DNA from 3 places in the Microbulbifer sp. GL-2 genome. Region 3 is predicted to be linked to each of the others. Evidence: predicted binding sites of a transcription regulator. Region 3 holds the regulator's gene; each other region holds the start of a gene.

Region 1 (7,330 bases), 870 kb from region 3:
TGTTTGTTATACCCTGTGTTCATGGTTTTCTCTGCTGCTCTACCGGCTACAACTTTCCGCTAATGATCAAGCGTCGGGTAGCGTCACTGCATTCATCGGCGCTATGAAGCTGCGCTGAGTATAGGGGGATTCGCTCACCGACCAAAGTAGCAAGCTAAAGTATCTGTAAACCAAACTTAAGAACTGAGAAACCGTGACACAAATTGATCTGACTTGGGGCGATATTCTGACCTTGCGTGGTGATGCACTCGCATGCCCTGCACATAAACACCTTATTTGTGGACGTGGGCTTTCCGCTCAAATTTTTGCCCTGGGTGGTAGAGAGCTTGAGCAACAGTGTAAAAAACAACCGGAATGTGCGGTGGGGGAGGCGCGTATCACCAAAGCTTTCCACCTGCCAGTGGATTATCTGTTGCATACGGTTACACCACAGTGGAGTAGTGGTGATCAATGGGGTGCTCAGGCGATAAAACAGCTACGATATTGCTACGAAAGTGTGCTTGACCTGGCAGAAAAAAAAGCCCTTAAGCATATTCTTTTTCCTGCACTTGGAGCAGGTACTAATCGATTTCCCCATGTGATTGCCGCACACCAGGCTTTGGAAGTACTGCATGAGTATACTGATAAGTTCGAGCAAATTACGGTTTGCCTGCATTCTCCAACTGCTTTGAGCGAGTGGCAAAGTGTTGAACGAAGATTCTTTAGAGTTTGATGCTTTCCTGAGTACGTCCGTACTATTAAGCCGTATGGCTAGATTCAACAATGTCAAAATAGAGTCTTGTCTTGCCAGATAAATTCTGTACAGCGACTTTACGATAATTTTAAAGTTGAGAATAAAAAATATTCAATAGAGGGAAAATTATCTAGCTCTTGATACTTCCTGTTGATTTTATGGGTTTTTGAAGAACCAGTTATGTAATGAAGTTCATTGCAATTTATTTAATTTGAAAGCAAGAAAGGAATCATGAAAAACCGTCCAGGTAATTTTGAACCTCCATACCCTTCTTGGGAGTTGGCTCTTCCTCCTGAGGCATGGTATGTACAGTGCCAGGTTGCTTTACAGTTGATGGATGGCAAGCTAAATGATTTGCTATTTAGTCGCCTGGCAAATTCTTTGTCTCTTGCTGAGGGCTTACTACATTTTGAGCGCGCAGGTCATATTGACTCTCAGGGTGCTTATAATGATATCGCCATTACATACTGGACCTGTGAAGACTCCATGAATGAGTGGCTGCCCAAGGGAATTAGTGAGTTGGCGGTAAATATCAGGGAGGGGTGTGGGTTCTGGTATGAAGCACTGGCTGTTCCACGCAGCCATTTCGAAGTCTCGGCATCTATGCCAATAGCGGACTGGGGCCTTTTTCGACATTTTGAAGTTTGTGAGCAAAGAGATCATGCTTATTGGGGAGCTATGCGTGATCGTATTGCTGCAGCCGAGAATGATGGACTTCCAGGCCATTTAAAAAAACTGGAGCCAGTATTGCTAGCAGAACAATCAGGTGAAGAGATCATGCTGCCTGAAAATGCCTGCATGATCCGAACTGTGCAGGGTTATTCAACGGTAAGTTCTGTCGAGCGGGAAACCTACGTAGAGAAGTTATTCCCAAAATATGAGCAGGGAGTAAGGTATCTTGCTGAAAATCCAATTAAATCTCGCTGTCTCAGTGCGCGTCTTTTACAAGATGAGAAGCCGGCACGGGGAAGGCCCGATACAGAGACAATAGCCTGGTTTGTCTCACTGAAAGACTTGGAAAACTGGGTACATAATCACCACACGCACAAAGCTATCTACACAGCGGCTCAACAACATGCAGTACGTTTTGCCCCTGAGATGCACCTGCTGTTAAGTCATGAGGTTGCTGTGGTTCCCCGGGGTAAGGGAAAGGCCATGTACAGAGGGTGCCATCCTGGAACCGGATTGAGGCGATTTCTGAGGTAAAAAGGAATGATATTTGGAGGTTATAAATAATTATCCTGCCCTTCTAATCAAGGAATAGACTGCTGTCTGAAACCAGATTTGAAGAATAAACGGCAAGGTTTATTAGTACTCAACCCCTGAGGATATCCTGATTGGGAAAATTGCCAGTCATAAAACTTGTTGTCAGTAGGTCTACCTTCATGGATTTTGATTGCGGCAATGAATTTCATTCCGGCTGCTGAAAATCGAATGAAATTTGATCCTGGGGTGGATATTGACTCCGTATTTTCTTGGTGCCCGGAATTGCGTTTGCAAGCGAATAAATAATCCCATTAGGTACGGAGAACCTGTGAGGATACTAGATGTAATGAGTGTAAATTTTTGGCGTAAATAGAGGCTCAAGCAGAAAAACAGCTGCAAGCTATTAATAAAAAGGGCCCAATTGGGCCCTTTTTATTTCTCAGAAGAAAATCATTTCTTCGCGCGCTTGCGCATATTTTCCTGCAGGATTTTCTTGCGCAAACGGATAAAGTTTGGTGTTACCTCTACCAGTTCATCATCTTCGATAAATTCCAGCGCCTGCTCAAGGGTGTGGCGAATAGGCGGCGACAGGGTGAGTGCGTCATCGGTACCGGAAGCGCGCACGTTGGTTAGCTGCTTGGCTTTGGTGGGGTTAACCACGAGATCGTTGCCGCGGGAGTGAATACCGACGATCTGACCTTCATAGACTTCTTCACCATGGCCCAGGAACAAGCGACCGCGGTCTTGCAGAGCGAACAGGCCGTAGGCGAGGGTCTTGCCTTTGACCATGGAAACCAGAACACCGTTGATACGTTTGGCCACTTCGCCCTGCTTCACCGGACCGTAGTGGTCGAAGATGCTGGTCATGATGCCGGAACCACTGGTGATGGTGAGGAACTGCGAGCGGAAGCCGATCATGCCGCGGGAGGGCACGATAAAGGTCAGGCGCACGCGGCCTTTGCCGTCCGGTTCCATATTGGTGAGGTCGGCCTTACGCAGACCCAGCTCTTCCATAATCGGACCCTGGTGTGGTTCCTCAACGTCGATAACCACCTGCTCATAGGGTTCGTGGATTTCTCCGTCAACTTCTCTCTGCACCACTTCGGGGCGGGATACACCCAATTCAAAACCTTCGCGGCGCATGGATTCGATCAGAACAGACAAGTGCAGCTCGCCACGGCCGGAAACCTTGAATTTATCCGGGGAGTCGCCTTGCTCTACGCGCAGAGCCACGTTGTGGATCAGCTCCTGGTCCAGGCGCTCTTTGATATTGCGGGAGGTGACGTACTTGCCGTCCTGACCGGCAAAGGGAGAGTCGTTGACCTGGAAAGTCATGCTCACGGTGGGCTCGTCCACGCTCAGGGCGGGCAGGGCTTCCGGGGTGTCGACATCACACAAGGTGTCGGAGATATTCAACTCGCCCACACCGGTGATGCAGACGATGTCGCCGGCACTAGCCTGCTCAACCTCGACACGCTCCAGACCCAGGTAGCCCATAACCTGAAGTACCTTGGCCTTGCGCGAATTGCCTTCGCGGTCCAGTACTACAACCTGTTGATTGGGCTTCAGGGTACCGCGAGTGATACGACCAACGCCGATCACGCCGACATAGCTGGAATAATCCAGGGCGGAAATCTGCATCTGGAAGGCGCCGGTAGGGTCGACTTTGGGCGGCTCAACCTTGTCCACAATCATCTGGAACAGAGGCGTCATATCGTCCGCCATGTCGGTATCGTCGAGGCCGGCAATGCCGTTCAGGGCAGAGGCGTAGACTACCGGGAAATCGAGTTGTTCATCGGTGGCACCGAGGCTGTCGAACAGGTCGAAAACCTGGTCCATTACCCAATCCGGGCGGGCGCCAGGGCGGTCGATTTTATTGATGACCACGATAGGGTTGAGGCCCTGCTCAAAGGCTTTCTGGGTAACGAAGCGGGTCTGCGGCATAGGGCCGTCCACAGCATCGACGAGCAGTAATACTGAGTCGACCATGGACAGCACGCGCTCTACCTCACCGCCGAAGTCGGCGTGCCCGGGAGTGTCGACGATATTGATGCGGTAGTCGTTCCAGCGAATAGCGGTGTTCTTCGCCAGGATGGTGATGCCGCGCTCACGCTCTTGATCGTTGGAGTCCATGACCCGCTCGGCGCCTTCGTCGCGGCGGTCGAGGGTGCCGGACTGGGACAGCAGCTTGTCCACCAGGGTGGTTTTGCCGTGGTCTACGTGGGCGATAATCGCAATATTGCGCAGATTGTCTATCACTGGGGGCCTCTGGGCGTTAAATCTTGGTAAATCGGGGCGGGGGCCTGCGGGGTATCAACAGCAGCATTCCGGCCAAAGGCGGCGATTATAGGGGGGGCGAATGACAATTGGGAGTAATTTTGAGTAAAAAATCACCGCCCGCTCTCAGAGGGGCGGGCTCTGGGAGCGGGAACAGGCGCAGGCAGAGGACTGTCCGCGCCCTGATTACTTCTTGATACCTTCCGGCCTGTGCGGGAGCTGCGGGCGCAGCACACCGACATTGCGGAAGCCCTCATCCATCAGGTGAGAGGCATGCAGCCGGCTCATAACACCGCGGGCACAATAGAGTAGGTATTCACGCTCCTGATCCAATTGGGCGAAGCTGTTGTTGAGGCGGTAGAAGGGGATGGTCTGAACTTCGCAGCCCTCCAGCTCCAGCGGGTCCATTTCCTCCTCATCGGGGTGGCGGATATCGAGTACCACGGCACTGCCGGGCTCTTCGCGAATTTCCACTTCCGGCGCCTGGCCGTCAACCTCCTCGATGACTTCGTCGATATTCTGGATCGAACGATTGCTGATAGCGCGATCGAGGACGGTGAAATCGAAGCGGTTTTCCTCGGATTCCACCTTCTCAATCTTCGCGCGAGTGGTGGGTTTGACCGAGATTACGCCACAATATTCGGGCATATTTGCCGCGAATTCTTCTGTGCCGATTGCCCTGGAGGTACGGATAATGTCAGTTTTATCGGTGGTAATCAGCGGGCGCAGAACCAGGGTATTAGTGACACTATCGATCACTGCCAGGTTCTTCAGGGTCTGGCTGGATACCTGGGCAATGGCTTCGCCGGTTACTACAGCGTCCACTTCCAGCTCCTTGGAAATGACATCGGCGGCACGCAACATCATGCGCTTTAAAATTACGCCCATATGGGAGTCGTCGACGCGCTCGAGAATTTCCGCCACTACCTCATCAAATGGCACTGTCACGAAACGCACCCGATGGGAAGCACCGTATTTATTCCATAGGTAGTAGGCCACTTCCTTCACGCCCAGCTCATGCTGGCGCCCACCAAGGTTGAAAAACAGGAAATGGGTACGCAGACCGCGCTTCATCATCAGGTAGCTGGCAACGGTAGAGTCAAAACCGCCGGATACCAGTGATAGCACCGGGTCCTGTGTGCCCAACGGAAAGCCACCGAGACCGGGGTGCTGAACTTCGATCACGTTGAGTTTGTCGTGGCGGACTTCCAGCTTCACGGTGATATCCGGGTTCTTCAGTTTTACCCCGGCCGCCTCCGTATTCTTGTTGAGGCCACCACCCACATACTGTTCCACATCCAGGGACTGGAAGTCGTGCTTGCCGGTGCGCTTTACCCGTACACAAAAAGTTTTGCCCTTCAGCGCCGGGCCCCAAACCGCCAGGGTCTTCTCATACATATCGTGCAGGTCGCCCAGGGGGAACTGGCGTACACGGGAGAAGTTGGCGATGCCGGGTGTGTGGGAGAGAACCTCTTCGATACGCCCACCGAGGTGGGCTACGGCATCCGGGGCGATCACATCGATCTTTTCCCAGTCTTTGCGCACCTGGATACGATCGTCCAGCTGGCGCAGCAGGCGCTGCAGGTTGTCCTTGAGCTGCCGCGACATACGCTTGCGCACAGGGTTACTCTTGATGGTGATCTCGGGGAAAAACTTGACGACAAAGTGCATGGGAATCCGTCGGGTACCGCATGTTGATAGAAGGTGCGGCATTATAAACTAGCCAGAGGCAACTTGGTTGCGCACCGTTATCGGGCGGAGCTTGGATTAATGTGCGCCATATTGGTGCGTGTACGTGTGGCCGCCCAGCCACAATGCATCTATCCTGCCCCAGTCGGTCCTGCACTGAGGTTAGCACCGGCGACAACCGCCACTGCGACACAGTTGCCCTAATTTGGCACACTCCTTGCTTTATTTCACGCCAGGTAAAGAGTGAATGCCGGCAGCATAGGCATAGCGACCAAATACTTTTCAAGACCTGGAGGACAGCAATGTCAGCGAAAACGCTCGGTTTGATTAATGAAAGTGAAGCAAAATGGGTAGACCTGCGCTTCACCGATACCAAGGGTAAAGAGCAGCACGTTTCCATCCCAGTATCGGAAATTGACGGCGAGTTCTTCGAAGAAGGAAAGATGTTTGATGGTTCCTCCATCGCCGGCTGGAAGGGCATTAACGAGTCCGACATGATCCTGATGCCGGATGATGAAACTGCTTTCCTCGACCCCTTCACCGATGAGAGTACTGTAATTATTCGCTGTAACATCGTAGACCCGATCACCGGTCAGGGTTACGAGCGCGACCCCCGCTCCATCGCCATGCGCGCAGAGGAATACCTGAAGTCTACAGGCCTGGGTGATACCGCACTGTTTGGCCCCGAGCCCGAGTTCTTTGTCTTTGACGATATCACCTGGGGCGCCGAAATGGGCGGTGCCTTTTACAAGATCAACTCTGAAGAAGCGGCTTGGTCTTCTGGTCACAATTTCAGTGAAGGTAATATCGGCCACCGTCCCGGCGTTAAGGGTGGCTACTTCCCAGTTCCCCCGGTTGACTCCCTGCACGATGTGCGTGCTGCTATGTGTTCCGCTATGGAGCAAATGGGCCTGCAGGTAGAAGTGCACCACCACGAAGTTGGCACCGCTGGCCAGTGTGAGATTGGCGTAGCCGCCAATACCCTGACCAAGAAAGCGGACGAGGTACAGATTCTAAAATATGCAGTGCACAATGTAGCGCACGCCTACGGTAAGACTGCGACCTTCATGCCCAAGCCTCTGGTAGGTGACAATGGTTCCGGCATGCATGTACACCAGTCCTTCACCAAGGATGGTGTAAACCAGTTTGCTGGCGACGCATACGCGGGCCTGTCTGAGGCAGCCCTCTATTACATCGGCGGTATCGTGAAGCACGCACGCGCGCTGAACGCGATTTGTAACGCGTCCACTAACTCCTACAAGCGTCTGGTACCGGGCTTTGAAGCGCCGGTTATTCTGGCCTACTCCGCGCGCAACCGCTCCGCCTCTATCCGTATCCCGTATGTGACTTCGCCGAAGGGCAAGCGTATCGAGACCCGCTTCCCAGATCCGACCGCCAACCCTTATCTGGCGTTTGCCGCGCTGC
Region 2 (7,330 bases), 860 kb from region 3:
CGGGCCTCGACGGCATTAAGAACAAGATTCACCCCGGAGATGCCGCCGACAAGGACCTGTACGATCTGCCGCCGGAAGAGTTGGCCGAGTACCCGACCGTTGCTGCCAGCCTGGAAGGTGCCCTGGATGCATTGGATAAGGATCGCGAGTTCCTTATTGAAGGTGGGGTATTCACCAACGACGCGATCGATGCTTACATCGAGCTGAAACGCGAAGAAGTAGAGCGCTTGAATATGACCACTCACCCGGTCGAGTTCGACATGTACTACTCCGTGTAATAGCGACCGGCATCACAAAGTTGCCGCCTAGCTGTTCTCGAAAAGCCCGCACCGCCCTGGTGCGGGCTTTTTTATTGCGGGTAAACTGTCAGTTGGGAAGGTTGTTTTTGCCGCTTGTGGTTCTGGCGGTTTATGTGAGTACTGCCCAATCCGATTGAATCCCCGACAGGGGTAGGTGAAAAGGAGCGTCCGCAAAGCGGCCGAACACGTTTTATGGGATATATGAGACTGCTTCAGGCACTTTTCCTTGTCATCCCCATGGTTGCCCTGGCTGGTACTGACGGTGGCAGTGGTTCTGGCGCCATCTACAAGGTTATCGGTCCCGATGGCCAGGTCACTTTCAGCGATACACCGCCTGCCAATGGCGATGCACAAAAGGTCGAACTGGCCCCAATTAATGTTCAGCCGATTGCTCTGCCGCGTACGCAGCCAACCCGCAAGCTCTCTCCAAAAAATGAGGGGAGAGATGAAGGCAGCAAAGAGGGCAGCTCCGGTCCAGTTTCCATCCAGATTGTGAGTCCGATTGACGGCGCCACTATTCCTCCGGGACAGCGCTTTATTCCCCTGCAAGTGGATGTGCAGCCGGCCTATCCAGAAGGCGCCAGTTTTTTTGCGGTGGTAGATGGTCAACCGTGGAGTGGTAGCTCTGCGGGCTCAAACTTAGATATATCAGCTCTGGAGCGCGGCAGTCACAGCGTGCAGGCGGTGCTTGTCAATGCCAGTGGGCAAGTACTGGCCCGCTCCCAGGTAATTACCGTTTATGTGAAGCGCCCCAGTGTGGCCCAACTGGACAACACTAACCCTCAGGCACCCCGGGTGCCCAAAGCTTCACTACTTGGATCCAGCCTGGCCCAGTCACAATCTCAGCCCTGAGTACCTCGGTTACCTGCTGCCGTTCTAGGTGGTAGCAGGGCCTCATTATTTTTTGCCTGTCTTCTCTGTCTCGCACATTGTATTCACTATGCCCCTCCAGAAAGGTTAAATTTTGACCTTTGCACCACTGTGGTGCATTCTCTTCTTCTAGCTGCGCGGGCTTGATCCTTAAGGGTTGTATAAACGACTCGTGTCGATTTGCGCACTGCAATTACCCTTCTAAATTGGGTGTTGCGGCTGTAGATGACCCTGTGCGCCATTTTGGTTTGCTTTTTGCACTGGCTAGATACAAGGGCTTACCGCGCCGGGTGGAGAACTTTACCCTGGCCGCCGCAGAGAACCGGAAACCACTGAATGCTCAAAGATCGCCAGTTGCGCCAGCTTCTAGACAACCTCACTTCAGCTGTCCTGGTGCTGGATGACAAGTTATCTCTCTGCTATCTGAACAACGCTGCCGAGGACCTGTTGGCGGCATCCAGCACTCGGGTCATTGGCCTGCCACTGGAAGAGGTGGTACGAGAGTCAGTAGATGCGCAAAAGGCCCTGCAGAGCGCTTTATCTAGCGGTGAAAAATACACTGTGCGACGTGCTCGTTGGCGCCTGCACAATCTGGAGGCGCGCACCGTAGATTACTCGGTAAGCCCGTTGCCGGAGCTGGGTGTCCTATTGGTTGAGGTGCAAGCGATGGACCGCCTTCTGCGCATTGCCCGCGAAGATGCACTGCTCAGCACTCAGGAAACCGCGCGCAATCTGGTGCGGGGTATGGCCCACGAAGTGAAAAATCCTCTCGGTGGTATTCGCGGCGCCGCACAACTTTTGCAACGGGAGTTGCCAGATGCCTCCCTCGAGGAGTACACCCAGATCATCATTGAGGAGGTGGATCGCCTGCGTAATTTGGTGGACCGCCTGCTGGGGCCGCGTCAACCGGTACAGTTGGTGGATACCAATATCCATGAAATTTTGGAGCGGGTGGCGCAGTTGCTGGAGGCGGAGTGTGGTGGTGAGCTGGGCATCCGCCGGGATTATGACCCCTCTATTCCCGATGTGCCGGCAGATCGTGAACAGCTGATTCAGGCATTGCTGAATATTGCCCGCAATGCCATGCAGTCAATTAGCGAGAGCATTGGCCTCACCAGCGGCGAAATGGTGTTACGCACCAGAGTACAGCGTCAATTCACTATCGGCCGGCGCAACTGCCCGCTGGTATGCCGCATTGAAATTGAAGATAACGGCTCGGGTATTCCCGAGGAGATTCGTGAGCGTATCTTTTTCCCGATGATTTCCGGGCGTGCCGAGGGTTCGGGGTTGGGCCTTTCCATATCGCAGAACATTATCAATCAGCATCGCGGCCTAATTAAGTGCGATAGCCGTCCCGGCCGCACTGTATTCCAGATTTATTTGCCACTTGCTACCGAATCAGCCAATACAGGAACCTAGAGAATGAGTAATCGCGTTTGGATTATTGACGACGACCGATCTATCCGCTGGGTGCTGGAAAGGGCGCTTTCTCGTGAGGGAATAGAGACACAATGTTACGAGAGCGGCGACCGTGCCCTGGATGATTTTTATAGTGACTCACCGGATGTGGTGATCAGTGATATTCGTATGCCGGGCTCCGATGGGTTCAAATTACTGCAGCGTTTCCAGGCGGAGCGCCCGAGCCTGCCAATTATTATTATGACTGCCCACTCGGACCTGGATAGCGCTGTTGCCGCCTACCAGGGTGGCGCTTTCGAATACCTGCCCAAGCCTTTTGATATCGATGAAGCAGTAGCCGTCACGCGCCGTGCATTGGTACACGCGAGTGAGCAGGCGCAGGAGGAACGTTTTGAGCCGGAGAATGGCACTGAAAATAAAGAAATTATTGGCGAAGCACCTGCCATGCAGGAAGTCTTCCGTGCAATAGGCCGACTGTCACACTCCAATATTACGGTATTGATCAATGGTGAGTCCGGCACTGGTAAAGAGTTGGTGGCACAGGCACTACACAATCACAGTCCGCGCAGAGATAAGCCATTTATCGCCCTGAATATGGCCGCCATCCCCAAGGATCTGATGGAGTCTGAATTGTTTGGCCATGAAAAAGGTGCTTTTACGGGTGCTAGCTCGCAACGCGCCGGTCGTTTTGAGCAGTCCAATGGCGGTACTCTCTTCCTGGATGAAATTGGCGATATGCCTGCGGAAACCCAGACCCGCTTATTACGCGTCCTGGCGGATGGGGAGTTTTACCGGGTAGGTGGCCATACACCGGTAAAAGTGGATGTGCGTATTATCGCTGCTACCCATCAAAATCTTGAGGAACTGGTGCTTCAGCACAAGTTTCGTGAGGATCTGTTCCACCGCCTGAATGTAATTCGTATTCATATTCCCAGGCTTGCTGATCGCCGCGAGGATATCCCCAGATTGGTGCGCCATTTTTTCAATGCCGCCGCCAAAGACCTGGGGGTGGAGCCAAAAATCCTGACCAAGGAAAGCGAGGAATACCTGTCGGGGCTCGACTGGCCTGGCAATGTACGCCAGCTGGAAAATACCTGTCGTTGGATTACTGTAATGGCCTCTGGTCGCGAAGTGCATATTGAAGACCTGCCCCAGGAGCTGCATCAACAGGGGCAAGAGGCTGAGTCTCCGCTGGACTGGCAAAAGTCCCTGCGTATCTGGGCGGATCAAGCCCTTTCTTCCGGACGGCGTGAAATACTCAGTGAGGCTGTTCCCGCTTTTGAACGCGCTTTAATAGAAATTGCCTTGAAGCACACGGCTGGGCGCAAGCGCGATGCAGCGGACTTGCTGGGTTGGGGGCGGAATACACTGACGAGAAAACTTAAAGAATTGGAAATTAGCGGGTATTAGGGATTAATTTTGTACTGTAAACCCTATTGAAACGGATGAATTAGATTTTCACTTTAAAATTTCAATGAATGAAGCGGGCAAATTTCTCTTTGGCTTTTACACTTTTATTTATTAATTGATTTTAAATGTGTGAGTAGCTGTCAGAGGGGATTTCTATGAACGCCGGAGAGCTCAGTGTTGTCGATAACGTGCCATTCCTGTTTTGGGTGAAAGATAAAGGCGAAAAATATATTTGGGCTAATCGCAAGATCTGTGAGTTGGCAGGTGAGGATGTGGTAGGGAAGACTGATAACCAGTTGGTCTGGGCGGAGAATGCCGAGGCGTTAAGGAAGGCGGATATGCGCGTCTTTGCTAGCGGCGAACCGGATTATTTACTTGAGCATGTAGTTAAATCCAGTCAGGGAGAGGAGACCTTGAGTGTTTGTAAATGGCTTGGAGATTTCGAGGGGGAGAAATGCTGTTTTGGTATCTCTTTCGTAATACAGTGACGAAGTATGACAACTAAACCGGCCTGAATAAAAGTGGCCCTTAGTAAAGAAACTAGAGCCACTTTGCTTGATATTTATTTAAAGTTCACTTCTTTCCACACCGAGTTTGGCCAGATTCCTGGCGATATCCTCTGCGCTGGTGGCAGGGTTGATATCTTTATCAATTTTTAGAATTTTTCCATCCTTACCGATATAGACGGTAATGCGCCGTGCGATATTTATCATTGGAATTAATACGCCATAGGATTTGGCGACCTCTCCCGTTGGATCGCTCAGGAGGGGGAAGTCGGCGCCGTTTTGTTTGGCGAAGCGTATGTTTTCATCGATATCATCGGTGCTCGCCATAAAATAGGCCGTATTAAATTGACGAATTCTGTGCCCATTTTTTGCCAGTGACTTGCACTCGATGGTGCAGCCTTTGGTAAAGGCCCGTGGATACCAGGCAATGACCACAGCATTTTTACCTTTGTGCTCAGCCAGCCTGTGTGTGTTGCCATCAGATCCCTTGAGGGAGAAGTCCGGCGCCTTGTCGCCAACTTCAAGTGCCATCACTGGCAGGCTGAAAAATGCAGTCACAATCAGGGTAATCCAGTATTTCATAGGTCAAATCGCTCTTGAACAAATTGCGCCTATGCTACCGCTACAAAGTGGTACACACTAGTAGGTTGGAGGTGGTTGCCCATGGAACCTCCTGCCCTGTAGAGAGTTTAGGAAAACTGGTCAGTGCCATTTCCTTGGACCAGACTTTCCTGAGTCTGTGAGGTCCCCTATGCATTCGGGCAATATATTTTACACGCTGCCACTGCCGCTGATCTATCTGATTACTGTAGCGCTGGTTCTCTGCGCTTTGGCGCTAGGGGTATTCTGGGGGCGTAGGCGACTCAAAAAAGAAACCATCAATGGAGAGTCGTCGATCGGTAGTGCTGTGGCGGCGACCCTGGGCTTGGTGGCATTTGTATTGGCCTTTACCTTTAATATGACGGCGGACCGCTTTAATGAGCGCAAGGCCTTGTTATTACAGGAGGTCAATACCATCCAGGCGGCCTACCTGAATGCGGGTTTTCTCGAGGAGATGGAGCGCGATCGCGCCCGTGGACTACTTGCGGAATATGTGGATTTGCGCGACTTTGATCCTTCCACTCCGGTGAGCCCTGCAGATATTGCTCGCAGCGAGGAAATTCAGCGGGAATTATGGCAGTTGGTACAGGGCCATATCGCCTGGGACTACAACGCAGATTATCTGCGCCAGTTCGCCGACCCGGTTAACAGGATGATGGACTTGCATCGTGCCAGGGTGGTGGTGGGCTTACAATATCGTATTCCAGCGCCCCTATGGCTGGCGCTGTATTTTATGACCATACTCGCCATGTTTGCTATCGGTTACCAACTGGGGTCTAGTCGCGGTGGTTCGGCGCAGGTAGTGTTGGCCCTGGCACTTACATTCGCTACGGTGATTTTATTGATTGCCGATTTAGACCGGGCCAATGAAGGTGTGCTGCTGGTTGATCAGGTGCCGATGAGTAATCTCAACCAGCGTTTTAAAGCGCTGCGCGAACGGGAGTCCCCAGCCCCCGAAGCGGATTAAAACAATTTAGTCACCGTCAGGCTTAGGTGGCATCAGCATATCTTCTGGATGAACAAACTCCCTCATAAATATCTCCCAAAACGCGAGGAATAGTGCTGCGAGTAGCGGGCCTATGGCGAAGCCGCTGATACCGAACATAAAGAGGCCGCCCACTGTAGAAAACAGTACAAGATAGTCTGGCAGCTTGGTATCTCGCCCAACCAATATCGGGCGCAGCAGGTTATCCACCAGGCTAATGACGGTAAATCCGTAGGCGAGCAGTATGGAGGCCTTTATCGGCTCGCCAATCCCGTACAGATAAATGGATGCGGGGAACCAGATCAATGCGGCACCTACAGCTGGCAACAGCGATAGCAGGGTCATTAGCACACCCCACAGTAGTGGAGCGGGCAGGTCGAGGACCCAGAAAATAATACCGCCCAGGGTACCCTGGGTAATGGCGACCACCAGGTTGCCCTTGATGGTTGCGCGGGTAACCTCGGCAAACTTGGCCAGCAGCAGGTGTTCGCGTTCGTCACCGAGGGGCAGGGCGTGAATAATCAGGTTTACCAGTCGCTCACCGTCGCGGATTAAAAAGAAGGTGAGATAGAGCATCAAGCCCAGCATGACAAAAAAGTTAACAGTGTTCTGGCCTACCTCAATAGCATTTTTGGCGATAAAGCTGCCCGCGTTCATCACTCCGCCGAGTAAGCGTTGCTTCGCCTCGTCGATATCGACACCAATACCTTCGAGCACATCGTTGACTCGCGGAAAAGTGCTGCGCACCTGTTCCAGGGATTTGGAAATATCAATCTCGCCATTTTGTACTTTGTGATACAGCGATACTGCCTCGTTAATAAATGAGGTGGCTACCACAAGCACGGGTATTACCAGTAGCACAATACACATGAATAGTGTCAGTAGTGCCATGGAGTTGGGTGAGTTGGGAAAGCGCTGCATCAGCCGGCGGTACACCGGATAAAAAATCAGGGCGGTTGCACAGGCCCAGAATATCGGTGTAAAAAAAGGTTTTACCAGCAGCAGGAAGGCCACTGATACCAGCAATAATGAAAGGATAAATGAGCGCCTTTCTAATTTTTCCTGCACGGAAACTTCCTCTGCTTCTGCGAAAGCCCTGTGGTATCGGGCGCCTTATTTGCGCTCTATCTAAGCAGAAGAATGGAGGATTTACCAGCGCCTGTAACCGCAGGTGTCTACGTGAAAGCGAATACCTTTATAAATACCCAGGCCCATATTCCATTGCCGGCCATTGTGTTTAT
Region 3 (7,330 bases):
CCGCGCCGAACGAATTGTATATGCAGTCAGCTCTGAAGAACTGCAACTTACAGGCAAGGCCTACGTGGACAGGGATGGCAACACCTTGACTGCGGAAAAAATTGACTATGACCTATCTACCGAGCAGATGAGTGCAGAGGGCCAAGCCGGTAAGCGAATAGAGATGATCTGGCAACCTGAGAAAAAAGAAGACAGCCAAGCTCCTGGCAACGGAGACAGCCCATAAAGGCTCCACCCGAATTCGCAAACAATACAAGATAATATTTAAAAATTTCTACACCCGTGGGCGCCCTGTACTCACGGCATGGATAGATTTCGGTACACACTATGCCAACGCTAAAAGCGTTACACCTAGCCAAGCAATACAAGAAAAGAAAAGTCGTTCAGGATGTGTCTGTCAGCGTCTCCAGCGGCCAAGTAGTCGGCCTGCTTGGCCCCAATGGTGCCGGTAAGACAACCTGTTTTTACATGATCGCCGGCCTGGTTCAGGCGGATGCTGGCCAGGTGCTGATTGACGACGAAGATATAACCCGCTTATCCATGCATGGACGCGCCAGGAAGGGAATCGGCTACTTACCCCAGGAGGCTTCTGTATTCCGCCGCCTGTCCGTAAGAGACAATATCCTCGCCATCCTGGAGACCCGCAAAGACCTGTCCCGTACCGAGCGCCAGCAACAGGCCCAGGAACTCCTCCAGGAGTTCAACATCACCCATATAGAGCACAGCCTGGGAATGGCCCTTTCCGGCGGGGAGCGACGGCGGGTGGAAATTGCTCGCGCCCTGGCAACCAATCCTAGCTTCGTCCTCCTGGATGAACCCTTTGCTGGGGTGGATCCCATCTCCGTAAATGACATCAAGGAAATCATCCGCCACTTGCGGGATCGAGGTATTGGCGTCTTAATTACCGACCACAATGTTCGCGAGACCCTGGATATCTGCGAGACCGCCTATATCGTCAGCGAGGGCCACATTATCGCTGCTGGCACCCCGGATGAGGTACTTGCCAACCAGCAGGTTCGCGAAGTGTATTTGGGACACGAATTTACTATTTAGGGATAGATCACTGCATTTGTTACCGAATACCGCAAAGAAACACAGCTTTGTCATAAATTTTTTCACTTTGCCATAAAAAGACAAACCCTGCCGGCACGCTTATTGCTTGTAATACTTTGGGGGGCGGGGTAGTCTGCGCCATCTCAGGTTACATAGATAAACCCCCTGTGGTATCAGTCTGCAGCACCCCAATATGAAGCAGTCTCTTCAGCTAAAGCTCGGCACCCAGCTGACCATGACACCCCAGTTGCAACAGGCGATACGCCTATTGCAACTATCGACATTGGATCTTCAGCAAGAGGTTCAAGCCGCCCTTGATGGCAACCCGATGCTTGAGACTGAAACTGAAGAATCAGCTCCCGATTCAAACACTCCAGAACCCCAAGCCAAGATTGAATCTCCAGCTGAGCCAGATACCCCTCCTGAGCAGGCCATTGAGGAGAGGGAGCTCGCCGAGGGTGACTGGAACCAGAGCATCCCTGACGAGCTACCCGTAGATTCCCGCTGGGATGATGTGTACACCAGCCACAATGGAGGTATGGAGAGCGAAGAATCCGGCTTTGAGCGCAACTCAACCACAGACAGCCTGCAGGATCATCTGCGCTGGCAACTCAACCTGACCCCCCTATCCGAACTAGATAAATCGATCGGTGAGAACCTGATCGATGGCATAGAGCCCAGCGGGCTGTTAAGCGCAGCCATCGAAGATATCGCAAAATCCCTTTCAGTAGATGAAGACGAGGTTGTCGCGGTATTGCGGGCCATCCAACAGTTTGAGCCCGCAGGCTGTGGAGCCCGCAACCTGCGGGAGTGCCTGCTGCTGCAATTACAGCAACTCCCCGTTGAAACGCCCTGGATAAAACAGGCGCAAAATATTATTGAGCGCTACCTTGAGCTGCTCGGCAAACGGGATTTTCGTCAGTTGAGCCGACGTACACGCCTGAATGAGACCCAGCTCGGCGAAGTCATCCGGTTGATCCAGACCCTAAACCCCAGTCCGGGCGATGGCTTTGCGCAGCAGGAAACAGCTTATGTGATTCCAGACATCATTGTTTCCCGCCGAGAGTTTCGCTGGCAGGTGGACCTGAACCCGGAAATCACCCCCAAAATCCGTATTAACAGTCATTATGCGTCCATGGTTAAACGGGCGGACAATTCCCGTGACAACAATTTCCTGCGAGATCACCTGCAGGAGGCGCGCTGGTTTTTAAAAAGTCTGCAAAGCCGCCATGAGACTCTGCTCAAAGTAGCAAACTGTATCGTCGACAAACAACAGGGGTTTTTTGAGGAAGGGCCTGAGGCCATGCGCCCTATGGTGCTGGCCGATGTGGCTGAAGCCATTGGTATGCACGAATCCACCATATCCAGGGTGACCACACAGAAATACATGCTCACTCCTCGCGGAGTCTTCGAGCTGAAGTACTTCTTCTCCAGTCATGTGAGCACCGATTCCGGTGAGGATGCCTCCTCCACCGCCATTCGAGCGCTGATTCGCAAACTTATTGATGGAGAAACACCCCGCAAACCCCTCTCCGACAACAAAATCACCCAGGAATTGGATAATCAGGGTATCAAGGTAGCTCGCCGAACCGTGGCAAAATACCGGGAATCCATGGGTATTCCCTCTTCCAGTGAACGAAAACGGCTGGTCTAACCTTTCATAAGCAAGTTTGCGACCTGACTTAATTCTTGAGTCACAAGCTGCCTGGCGTCATTTACCCCCTCCTCTACAACCAAACTCCAAACTTTGAGTGTATCCTTCCATTCTGGCCCACTTCCTAGTAGGGTTGCGACCCGAATGGGAGGCGCGCCGGTATGTGATGCACTCGATTAGGAGAAATCCATGCAGATCAACATTAGTGGTCACCACGTCGACGTTACCTCGCCTATGCGCAACTACTGCGAAAGTAAGCTGGAAAAGCTATCCCGGCACTACGACAACATCACTAACGCTCAGGTCATCCTGTCCGTTGAAAAACTGATCCAAAAAGCTGAAGCTCGAGTACATATTAATGGTCACGATCTTTGTGCCGGTTCGGAAGACAAAGACATGTACGCGGCCATTGATGCGCTTACCGACAAGCTGGACCGCCAACTGAAAAAGCACAAAGAGAAGTTGCAGAACCATCGCTAAACTATGACACTCGAAGCATTACTCTCCCCCCGCCTAAGCCTTTGCCAACTGGCGGGGAGCAGCAAAAAAAAATTACTGCTCAATATTGCCCAGGCTATCGCCGAACAATACCCGCAACATGATTCCGATACTACGTTCAACCAGTTGATCGCTCGTGAGCGCCTGGGCTCGACCGGAATTGGAGAAGGGGTAGCCATCCCCCACTGTCGCTTGCCTGGTTGTGAACGCCCCATTGGTGTTCTCTGCACCATTGAGCCGGCAGTTGATTTTGATGCTATCGATCGTCAACCTGTCGACTTGTTGTTTGTCCTGCTCGTGCCCGAGGATGCGGAGCAACAGCATCTGGAAACACTGGCTGAAATCGCCGCATTATTTTCCAATAGCCTGGTAAGAGATAAATTACGACAAGCCAAAAACAGCGATGAACTTTACGCGCTGGCCGTAGATAGCGCCGCAGCCGCCTAAGCCTGGTACTGAGCTTTACCACGGGCAATGCAGGGATAGATTGTGGAATCGGTAACAGTTATTTCGCGAGTAATATTAGCGAGACAAGAATTCCAACGAACAGTGGTGTACAGGCCTGACAAAGGGGATCTTCATGCGTTTGGTGATTATCAGTGGTCGTTCCGGCTCCGGTAAAAGTTCCGCCCTGCAACTTTTGGAGGATGAGGGCTATAACTGTATCGACAATCTACCTACCAGCTTACTTCCCGAGCTGGTCAAGCGGGTTGAAGAGCAACCACCAGGAGAAGAAGCCCGCTTGGCACTCGGTGTCGACGCCCGCAACCTGTGGCAGGATATTAAGCAGGCTCCCAGGGTTATCGAATCCCTGCGAGCCAGCGGTATAAAATGTGATGTGATATTCCTGGACGCGCGTGAACCCGTACTGGTTCAACGTTTTAGCGAAACCAGGCGCAAACACCCACTCAGCAACGACTGTACCCACCTTCTCGAAGCACTAAACAAGGAAAAAGAACTACTCACTCCTATCTCGGCAATCGCGGATATGGTGATTGATACCAGTAACCTGAGTTTGCACGAATTGCGTGGACTGATGAAAAGCCGGGTAGTAGGTGATAAGTCAGAAGGCATGGCAATACTTTTCCAGTCTTTCGGTTTTAAATATGGTGTTCCCGTTGACGCGGACCTGATATTTGACCTGCGCTGCCTGCCAAATCCTTACTGGCAACCAGCCCTGAAAGAAAAGACCGGCCTGGACCCGGAGGTTGCCGAATTTCTGCAAGCCCACCCCGAAACCAGTAAAATGCAGACGGACATCGCCAACTTCCTGGATAATTGGTTGCCTTTCTACCAGAAAAGTAATCGCAGTTATACCTGCATATCCGTTGGCTGTACCGGAGGGCGCCACCGCTCGGTGTATATGGTGGAGCAATTGGCCCAGATCTTCGCAAAAAAATTTAACAACGTTCAAATCCGCCATCGTGAGCAGCAGAAATAGCCCTCTATCAAGCACAACTCTCCTATGCAAAAACAGCGCCTCACCATTATCAACAAGCTCGGCCTACACGCACGTGCAGCCAGCAAGTTCGCCCAGACATCGGCACGCTTCTCTGCAGAGATCAAAGTACACTGCCAGGGTAAGTCAGTAGATGGAAAGAGTGTTATGGCGCTAATGCTGCTGGCTGCTGCAAAGGGAACTGAACTTGAATTGGAGGTTGAGGGTCGCGATGAGGACGATGCACTTGGCGCAATCTGTGAATTGGTAACGGATCGATTCGGCGAGTCCGAGTAGTTTGCAAAAGCAAACATCTCTGGATAGAGTCCCGCCATGGGCATAAAATCTCTGCTACCTCCCGGCAGCCAACGCCCCAACCACCGCTAAGCAGTAAGGATTAGTCGTGTCCAGCCCACCCCAAGCCGAAATCAAGTTCCGCGCCCAAAATCAGCTCAGTGAGCTGTTCGCCGCACTCGATAGTGGCACTGGGCAGGAAGTGCGGCGCATGCTCAAAACTCTGACTCCACAGAGCATTGCGCAATTGCTGGAGAGCTCTCCCCCACGCATTCGCCAGGTTCTTTGGAACTTAATCGACCGGGATGTCGAAGGTGAAGTACTGCAGGAGCTGACCGACGAAGTACGCAGCCAAATCCTCGACACCATGGATACCGAGGAGATGGTGGAGATTATGGAAGGGCTGGATGCGGATGATATTGCCGACATCCTCCAGCAACTCCCTGAGCGTGTGGTCTCGGAGGTCCTCTCCTCGATGAGCGAGACCGACCGTCTGCGGGTGGAAAGTGTACTCGCCTACGACGAGAACACCGCCGGCGGCCTGATGGACACCAATACCATCTCGGTGCGCCCGAACCTGAGTCTGGACGTCGTCCTTCGCTACCTGCGCCGCCACGAGCAGCTACCAGAATCCACCGACAGTCTGTTCGTAGTCAACCGTAAAGGGCAGTACATCGGGTTGCTGCCACTATCCAAGCTGCTTACCACGGACCCATTAGTAACTGTTCGCGAAGTTGTGAATACCGATGTGGAGCCCATCCCTGCGGATATGCGCGATACTGAAGTCGCCCGACTATTCGAGAAGTACGACTGGATTACAGCACCAGTAGTTGATGAGGATAACCGCTTGCTGGGGCGTATCACCATTGATGATATCGTGGATGTAATTCGTGAAGACGCCGACCACTCACTGATGAGCCTGGCGGGCCTAGATGAGGAAGAGGATACATTTGCTCCTGTGAGGCGAACCGCACGCAGGCGGGCACTGTGGCTGGGTATCAACCTGCTCACTGCCCTTCTCGCCTCCTGGGTTATCAGCTTATTCCAGAATACCCTGGAAAAAGTAGTCGCACTGGCTGTATTGATGCCCATTGTCGCCAGTATGGGAGGCGTGGCCGGGAGCCAGACTCTCACTGTTGTCATCAGGGGGATGGCGCTTGGGCAAATTGGTAAGAGCAATCTCAACTGGTTACTCTCACGCGAATTGGGTTCTGCTGCCCTAAATGCCCTTCTCTGGTCCCTGGTTATGGGAGGTATCACTGCCCTCTGGTTTAGCGATATCGCTATCGCCATTATTATTGTCGCTGCAATGGTGATTAATCTGGTTACAGCGGCGTTGGCCGGTGCGATATTACCGGTTGCTTTGCGCGCTATGCGCATCGATCCCGCGCTGGCAGGTGGTGTAGCCCTGACTACGGTTACCGATGTTGTGGGATTTATGTCCTTCCTTGGCTTAGCCACCTGGCAGTTTGGATGAGCCGAAAAAGCAATCCTACAGCGGCGCTGTAGGCTCGAACAATACCGGGGAGTCCCGGGTAAACACGCGGAATTCGAGATGTACGAATACGACGATTATGAAGATGACCTGCCGAAGAGCAAGACCCAGGTCAAACAGGAGATGCACGAATTACAAAAGTTGGGCAAGCAGCTTACCGAGCTACCCAAAGCACAGCTTGCCGAAGTGCCTTTGGATGAGGATCTGCGTGAAGCTATTGATACCCTGGCGCGTATCAAGTCCAACGAGGCTCGCCGCCGACAAATGCAATATATTGGCAAGCTGATGCGCAATACTGACCACGAAGCTATTGAGGCAGTTCTGAACAAATTCAAAGATCGAGACCAGCTTCATTTGCGCTTCGACAAAATGGCCGAGGAATGGCGCAAACGCCTGCTGGAGGAGGGCAACAGTGCACAGGGTGTATTGTTTGATCAGTACCCTCAAGTGGATCACCAGCAATTGCGCCAGCTGGTACGGGACTCCCACCGGGAGATCAAAAACAGTAAGCCCCCCACGAATCAGCGCAAGTTGTTCCGCTATTTGCGGGACTTCTTTATGCAAGACTCCTAGAAGTCCACAACAGTCCTATGGGGGCGGCTTCACTCCCGCCCCCATATCCCTCGTCGACAGAGCGAAGCTCCCACCGACCACTTGTCGCAGTTATTGCTTTTTCATTACTGCAGGCACGAAGTCCAGGGCAAGGGAGTTCAGGCAATAACGCAGGTTAGTTGGCGCAGGACCATCCTTAAACACATGCCCCAAATGTTCTCCGCACTTGGACAATACTTCGGTGCGGCGCAGGCCCCAGCTGAAATCATCCTTTAACACTATATTTTGCGGGTATGCCACCTCCCAAAAACTGGGCCAACCCGTGCCCGACTTGTATTTGTGTTTT

What was found. The regulator sigma-54, encoded in region 3, starts transcription at its own class of promoters, with help from an activator protein. The targets are predictions, from matches to a motif close to TGGCACANNNNTTGCNNT.
Region 1: glnA (glutamate--ammonia ligase) is a predicted target of sigma-54. The motif match lies at 6,112-6,129, and genes of this name have one in related genera.
Region 2: glnL (nitrogen regulation protein NR(II)) is a predicted target of sigma-54. The motif match lies at 1,414-1,431, and genes of this name have one in related genera.

The regions. Positions count from the first base shown of each region.
Region 1 is NZ_AP019807.1:1,797,229-1,804,558, forward strand. It holds gene GL2_RS07890 (diguanylate cyclase) at 1-23, opposite strand, end outside; gene GL2_RS07895 (macro domain-containing protein) at 194-712, shown strand; gene GL2_RS07900 (phenylacetaldoxime dehydratase family protein) at 965-1,939, shown strand; gene typA (translational GTPase TypA) at 2,390-4,198, opposite strand; gene thiI (tRNA uracil 4-sulfurtransferase ThiI) at 4,403-5,887, opposite strand; gene glnA (glutamate--ammonia ligase) at 6,208-7,330, shown strand, end outside.
Region 2 is NZ_AP019807.1:1,804,565-1,811,894, forward strand. It holds gene glnA (glutamate--ammonia ligase) at 1-278, shown strand, start outside; gene GL2_RS07920 (DUF4124 domain-containing protein) at 501-1,151, shown strand; gene glnL (nitrogen regulation protein NR(II)) at 1,506-2,588, shown strand; gene ntrC (nitrogen regulation protein NR(I)) at 2,592-3,998, shown strand; gene GL2_RS07935 (PAS domain-containing protein) at 4,154-4,486, shown strand; gene GL2_RS07940 (peroxiredoxin) at 4,565-5,086, opposite strand; gene GL2_RS07945 (hypothetical protein) at 5,256-6,071, shown strand; gene GL2_RS07950 (AI-2E family transporter) at 6,078-7,157, opposite strand; gene GL2_RS07955 (D-Ala-D-Ala carboxypeptidase family metallohydrolase) at 7,239-7,330, opposite strand, start outside.
Region 3 is NZ_AP019807.1:2,669,196-2,676,525, reverse strand. It holds gene lptA (lipopolysaccharide transport periplasmic protein LptA) at 1-226, shown strand, start outside; gene lptB (LPS export ABC transporter ATP-binding protein) at 328-1,053, shown strand; gene GL2_RS11615 (RNA polymerase factor sigma-54) at 1,247-2,707, shown strand; gene hpf (ribosome hibernation-promoting factor, HPF/YfiA family) at 2,897-3,187, shown strand; gene ptsN (PTS IIA-like nitrogen regulatory protein PtsN) at 3,191-3,652, shown strand; gene rapZ (RNase adapter RapZ) at 3,786-4,646, shown strand; gene GL2_RS11595 (HPr family phosphocarrier protein) at 4,671-4,940, shown strand; gene mgtE (magnesium transporter) at 5,047-6,414, shown strand; gene yjgA (ribosome biogenesis factor YjgA) at 6,493-7,005, shown strand; gene msrB (peptide-methionine (R)-S-oxide reductase MsrB) at 7,096-7,330, opposite strand, start outside.